DNA from 3 places in the Paenibacillus riograndensis SBR5 genome. Region 2 is predicted to be linked to each of the others. Evidence: riboswitches for the same ligand, from Rfam matches in the RefSeq annotation. Region 2 holds a riboswitch; each other region holds the start of a gene.
The links. Region 2 has a riboswitch for cyclic di-GMP ahead of PRIO_RS22245 (thiamine pyrophosphate-binding protein). Riboswitches for the same ligand answer to the same signal wherever they lie in the genome.
Positions count from the first base shown of each region.

Region 1: it holds a riboswitch for cyclic di-GMP, as region 2 does, so the genes downstream of both, PRIO_RS34595 (anti-repressor SinI family protein) here and PRIO_RS22245 (thiamine pyrophosphate-binding protein) in region 2, are expected to answer to the same signal.
Region 3: it holds a riboswitch for cyclic di-GMP, as region 2 does, so the genes downstream of both, PRIO_RS11200 (FapA family protein) here and PRIO_RS22245 (thiamine pyrophosphate-binding protein) in region 2, are expected to answer to the same signal.

Region 1 covers NZ_LN831776.1:553,637-555,901, reverse strand. The annotation lists gene PRIO_RS02470 (TasA family protein) at 1-295, shown strand, start outside; gene PRIO_RS02465 (helix-turn-helix domain-containing protein) at 551-883, shown strand; gene PRIO_RS34595 (anti-repressor SinI family protein) at 977-1,132, opposite strand; cyclic di-GMP riboswitch class I at 1,162-1,255, opposite strand; gene PRIO_RS02460 (2-oxoglutarate dehydrogenase E1 component) at 1,694-2,265, shown strand, end outside.
Region 2 covers NZ_LN831776.1:5,231,207-5,233,471, forward strand. The annotation lists gene PRIO_RS22240 (methyl-accepting chemotaxis protein) at 1-300, shown strand, start outside; cyclic di-GMP riboswitch class I at 800-893, shown strand; gene PRIO_RS22245 (thiamine pyrophosphate-binding protein) at 1,020-2,265, shown strand, end outside.
Region 3 covers NZ_LN831776.1:2,770,926-2,773,190, forward strand. The annotation lists gene PRIO_RS11200 (FapA family protein) at 1-866, opposite strand, end outside; cyclic di-GMP riboswitch class I at 969-1,060, opposite strand; gene PRIO_RS11205 (TetR/AcrR family transcriptional regulator) at 1,312-1,893, shown strand; gene PRIO_RS11210 (GNAT family N-acetyltransferase) at 1,913-2,265, shown strand, end outside.

The sequences.
Region 1 (2,265 bases), 3.2 Mb from region 2:
CATCAAGGTTAAATTTCTGAAGAACAACGATAAAGGAACGATCATCTCACCGGAAGTTGTGGTATATGAAACTACACTGGACGCCCTGAAGGGTCAAACCCCGGATCTGGTCAAAAATACCGGATGGGATCAAATTCTCACTGAAGCTGACGGCATCAAAGCACAGAGCAGCGACAGCTTTTCGGTCAAGTTCGAATTCGTGGATACTGGCGAAGCACAAAACTATTTCCAAAAGGATAAGCTGAAGCTGACCTGGAATTTCGAAGCCAAACAAGGCCCTAAAAAGGATTACTAATTCATAGCGGACTGCATTTTCTGAAGCAGCCTATCCTGATTCCGAATCCGGAAGCAGATTAGGCTGTTTTCCCTTGTAGCAACGATTTTTGTCCGTTGTAAGGAAATTTGTTATACTGACAAGTGGAAACGGCTCTGCGTCTTACGGGCGGCACCCGTTTCGGCGAGAAATATGAGGATGATTATTGGCGTAACCGTATAAATCCTTATATTTTAACAAAAAGTACGGAGGGGCGTTGTAATCGTGCCGGATAATATGGGAAGTCGCATCCACCATCTCCGTCTGGAAAAAGGCTGGTCCTTATCCGAACTGGCGGACAAGGCTGATGTTGCGAAATCATACTTAAGCAATGTAGAAAGAAATATTCAATCCAACCCCTCAATCCAATTTATCGAAAAAATCGCTGACGCGCTCCAGGTTTCCATCCACAGTCTGCTCTATGGCGAACCTTCGGATGCTGACGAATCCTCCCTGGACGGCGAATGGTTCCGGCTTGTCCAGGAAGCCATGGCCTCAGGTATAAGCAAGAGGGAATTCAAAGAGTTTCTCGATTACCAAAAATGGCGGCTGGAGCAGAAGGATCAATAATGGCGGTCATCCGCAGGCTCCAGCGATACAGAAAAGGGCACAGCGTATGATTGCTGTGCCCTTTTCTGTATGTATTTCCCCATAATAAACGCTCTACATCGCCTGCAATGCTGTTTTTTCGTTTAAAAACCGGCGGATTTCATCCGCCTCGATCCCTGCCTTCTTGGCCGACATCAGCAAATACACCCATTCTAAATCCAGATCACCCGTCAGCAGTTCTCCGTCATTCCCCTGGTTGGACTTATCCAAGAATATCTCCTCCTAGAATTTATGCGTCCCCAGGCAGTCCGGCCGTCGTAGTAGCTCCAGCATCTCTACAGTAGACCCGAGACTTTGTGTCCCTGCCTTTCGGCAGGTTTACCCTTTACTGGACCCTTTACATGAAAGGATCTGGTTAGAAACCATGAAACCGTTATCCGCAATAACATTATACAATATCTTACACGAAAAGTGTGTCGTTATTTGGAAATTTTTTATGCTAAGTAGTGCAAAAGAATAGCTTTTTTTGCTAACCTTTGTCCAAAAAATATGTCTTAAGAAGCTGTTGATGAACATTTCCGATTTATACATAGGTCATTGTTACTAGTTGAACCGGCTGCAAATCCTGATTCTGCAACCAATATCCGTTCTTCATCATTTCCGGACTGAATCATGCCGTTTTGCGAACGGATTCCCCGAAAGTATGAATTGATTACACGTCTTGAAAGTAGCACAATAAGATGTGAAATGAAACCGTAAACATCGCAGCTCCACTGGGCGCTCAAGCCACCATGCGGCCACGTGGAGTTCATCCGTTAGGAGGATGTATTCATGGCAGTTAAAGAGCCCTATAACGAATCCATTTGGAGTAAGTATCACGGCCCCAATCTGGGCTATATTCAAGAGAAATATGAGCAATTCGTTAAAGATCCCTCTTCAGTAGAACATCATTACCGTGATCTATTTACTGTTTCCGGCCCTCCTCCGCTTGCTCCGGATGCCGTACCGGCCCCGCAGCCGGCTCTTTCGGGAGGCACCGAGTGGCTGAGAAAGGCCGTAAGAGCTTCCAAGCTAATCGCCAATATTCGTATATATGGCCATATGGCCGCTAATATCGATCCGCTTGAGCAGGGGAATAACCCTATGGCGAAATGGCTGGATTATGAAACCTATGATCTCACCCGCGAGGACCTGATCGCTATGCCCGCCTCGCTGATCTGGGAGAATGCGCCGGCGGATGTTCATACCGCCTGGGACGCGGTTCACCGGATGCTCCAGGCTTATACGCAGACTATCGCCTACGAATTCGGGCATGTGCACGACGAACAGGAGCTGCGCTGGCTGAACAGCCAGGCAGAGTCCACAAGCTCTCCGGCCCCTCTGAATAATGCCGAGCGCAAGGA
Region 2 (2,265 bases):
GAGATGATCATCGAAACGGCGAATATTTTCGCACAGATTGTGCAAAGCGTCCAATACATAACCGAGCAAATTGCTTCTTTCTCTGCCGAAAGCGACCTCATGCTGGAGAGCGCACTCAAAATCTCCGGCGCCATCGAAAATATTTCCGCAATTACCGAAGAAACGGCGGCGGGAACGGAAGAGGTCTCCGCAGCGATGAACGAGCAAATCCATGCCTTGCAATCCGTTGCCGAGGAGACTGAAAAAATGACCCAAGCGGTGTTCCAACTGCAAAAAACGATTCATATTTTCAAATTTTAACTGTTACGTGGAGACTGCCGTATCCTTCCTGCGGCAGTTTTTTTATTCACAAAATTTTCGCTGTTATATTCATCAGTTACAGTTTTTTTGCATTAGAAGAGCCCCTCCATTCTTTTGCACTTCTCTCCTTTTGCCTGCTTCCTTTTTTGGAATGCAAATATTTGCAGATGAACCGCTCTTTATTCAGTGGTCCTTTTTACATAGTGAATTTTACAATGCGTTCCATTATTATGGCTGACCAACCCTTCTGCAAGTGAATTTATAGTTCAAAATCCTCATTTTTAGATTATTTCAATATTTCTTCACAGTTTGCATTTTTGGACTTTTTTTCATTAGCTCTTTTTTCTCATTCATTCTTATATATATACAAAATTATACTGTTTTTCACATGGATACGATCAGGCAGGATTCGCCAAAATACGAGGTTATCAGCACAAATATATTGACAAAAGCTGAGTTAGAAATATATTGTAAAATAAAAAAAGGTATTATTTTCTTTAACACATATTGGCAAAATTCACCGAAAGGGAATGACGCAAAGCCATGGATCTACAGTCTCATTTCTATGGGACCATGACAGCCAGGTTGCTGAACAGCCGAACGTCCGGGTTTTCCTGCGTTCTCTATGGTTATTTACGCAGCCAACCTGTGCTCTCATGAGTACAGGTTTTCTATTTTGCTGAATAAATAAAAAAAACATTGGGTGGGGTGGATTTCCTTTGAAAACAGTTTCAGATTATATGGCTGAGGCACTACGAAACCTCGGTGTAACACATTCCTTTGGCATAATCGGCAAGTCTATTTGTCCCGTAGTCCTGAAAATGGTGGATTACGGCATTGAATTTATTCCGGGGAGACACGAATCCAGTTCCGGGTTCGAAGCCGCCGGCTATGCTCTCAAAACAGGTAAACTCGGAGTGGCTTTTGGGACCTCCGGACCGGGGGGTACCAATCTTCTCACCGCCGCAGCACATGCGAAGGCGAACAATCTTCCCGTACTTTTTATAACAGGCCATCAATCCATCAAGGAACTGGGAATTCCCCAGTGCCAGGATTCTTCGGCTTATCTGGCCGATCTGGCGGACATGTTCAGACCCGCGACCCTTTACAGCAAGCTGGTGGAACGCGGCGATCATTTCGGCACGATTTTCAATCATGCTATCTCCATTGCCTTGAGCGGACAACGGGGACCGGTTCATCTCTGTATCCCGTTTGATGTGCAGACCGAAGTGCTGGAAGAATGCCGGATTGTTATCCCTGAGCGCGAACATCTGGTCAGTGCCGGTAATTTGGAACGCGTACTTTCTGCCATTAATGAATCAAGCCATCCTCTGATCATTGCGGGCAAAGGGGTCAATCGTTCCGGCGCGCACGAGGAGCTTCTTCAACTGGCTGAAACCTTCAATATTCCGGTGGTCACCTCTCCCGGCGGCAAGGGTGCCATCGCCTGGGATCACCCGCTGTATCACGGCCCCATTGGTGTCGGCGGCTGCAAGCATGGCGAGGATTTGTTAAACCGCAGTGATGTGTTCATCGTGCTTGGCTCTCGTCTCAGCGATATGACCATCTGCAATCTTAAGGCAGAGAATCATCCGAAGACATTGATCCAATTTGACGTCGACCCTACCTTTGTCGGAAAAATATTAACCTCAGAGACAATCGCTGTAAGCGGGGACTTACGCGACAATCTTGCGTTCTATCTTCAGAATTTTGATTCGGCTGCTATTAAAAAGCACGAAACAGAAACCGATGTTCATTATGCGGAAGAGTTGCCGGTTCTGCCCAAGCTTTCGCTTGCTTCGGTCATGGACGCATTAAGCGACCTGATCCCGTACAACAACACCATTTTTGTTGATGATGGCAGCCATGGCTTCAATGCCGCGAAATGGTACAAGGTCAAAAAGCCCGGCAGCGTTGTTTTTGATGCCTATTTTGCCTGCATGGGCAATTCCATCGGGATGGCTA
Region 3 (2,265 bases), 2.5 Mb from region 2:
AAGACGATATTGCCTGTATGGCGGTTCACACAGCCCGGAACGGTATATGCGGTTGTGATATCGAAAGTTTTGACCTTTGTGCCGGTCACACGCGGCCGGCCTTCTGTAAGGGCTGTAATTTCATGGCTTGGCAGCAGCAGAGTGCCCTCTTTGGCTACAACTTTGATATCCCTGGGAGGTGCGGCGGGCAGAATACTGCCGTATACATCGTACCCGGGTACACCGTCGCGGGGAAGGTGCTTGCGGGCAATGACATCGCCTTTCCGGGCACAGGGAATCCGGAGTGGATCGGGGGAATCCGCAGCCTCTTCTAAGGGATTGAAAGGGTTTCCGGCAAGCCCGGAAAAAAACAAATCAAGCTTGGCGTCTTCGCCTGCAGCAGGCGGCCTGCCTTCCGCCACACAAATCGGCAGATGGGTCGGATGATTCAATTCTGCATAGATGGCGGGGATATTCAGGTTTTGCGAAATCGTTTTTTTCTCCAAATCGGCAATAATCTGTTCAATCCCGAGGGTGGACAGCAGAGCGGAAGAGTCCATTTCAGCCCTTACCGCGAGATGGCTCGACGCCGGGCTGTTCACCAGATTCCATTTATACTGTTCGACACGGTTCAGGGTAAGGAAGGCTTGGAGTTTATCGTCGGAGACGGTGATCTCATAGGGAGGCGGTTCTTGTATGGACCAGGTAACCCGGTCGGAGGATACAACGGGTACGGGACCAGCTACCGGCTGATGATTAAGCTCCAGCACAACAGGCGGGATAGCGGAAAGGATTGCCGGCTTGCCGCCGGGCAGCGGGGAGGTAATGTAGAACTGGTTGTTCTGGACAATAATAATGCCGTTTTTCTCGGTGGTGCGCTGTGGCATTGCGTTTGGCTCCTTTTTATATAATCAATGGGCATTTGGACATAAGAGTATCCCGGCAGCAGATACGGTACCCTAACGGATACCCGCACAGTTCAGCGTCTTCTTGGCAGCCTGGCAGCCATGGATGCGATGTTTGCATCTTTAGGCCCATTGCTTTGCGTCCTATCCTTTCAGATAGTTTGCCGTTATGAAATGGATCAATGATTAGCCGAATCAGGTATGTAACCCGACTGAAGCCGGCAAAGGAATCATAATTAAAAATTCAAATATATAAACTTTTGCAACCTTCATTTTAGTACTAAAGTCACTAATTTACAATATTTAATTATATATTTATATAGATTAAATGGCTACCGGCCAGCAGGTGTCTGTACGGTTGGATTGACAAATGCGGGGGAGCCATGTGATAATTCTTCCTGACGGTCGTCAGGGAGGCGGTAGAAAAATGACAGCCCACGCTATTTTGCAAGCCGCATTGTCCGAATTTGCCGAAAAAGGCTTTGAAGGAGCTTCATTGGCGGGGATTGCCCAGTTGGTAGGGATTAAAAAACAGTCCATTGCGACCTATTTTCCCAAAAAAGAGGATTTGTTTATAGCGGCCTTTCAGGAAATGGCCCGGCATTATATTGAATTTCTTGACCAGCTGTACAAGGAAATCCTTGGCACACCTGTAGAGGCCAGACTGCGTGAGATTGTATACCGGACCTATTATTATAGGGTGGAGTACCCGGTGCTGACCGCTTTTTATAAAAGGAGTGTCCAATTCCCGGCGCCTTTTTTTCAGGAGATGCTGGAGCAGCAGATTTCAATGATGGAGCAGCGCTCAGCGGCATTTTACCGGGCTGTTTTTGAGGAAGGCATGAACTCCGGGGAGATCCGGCGGCAGCATACGGAAAGTCTTCTCTCGGCTTATTATTGTTTACAGGATGGCATTGCCATGCAGATGTTTTTTTATAATCAGGAGGAATTCGGGCGGCGCCTGAAGGATATCTGGGAGATCTTCTGGGCAGGCATTAAGCAGATATAATGAAGGAGCGGGATCGAACATGCGGGTAGAGCGGGTGACCACCGAAGAACAATTGCAGGAGGCTTTCAGAATCAGGCGGGAAGTGTTTGTGGAGGAGCAGGGCGTGGCGCTGGCAGATGAATTTGATGATCATGAAAAAGACGCGGAGCATATATTGCTCTATCAGGAAGGGCTTCCTGTGGGAACGGCCAGACTAAGGAGTGTGGAAGGGTGGGCTAAGCTTGAACGGATTTGCCTGAGCGCTCCTTACCGCAAAAGCGGACTGGGGTCCGTTATAATCGATACGCTGGAAAAAATGGCGGTTGAACAGGGGCACCGGCAAGCCAAGCTGCATGGCCAGAAGCAGGCCGAGGGCTTTTATCAACGGCTGGG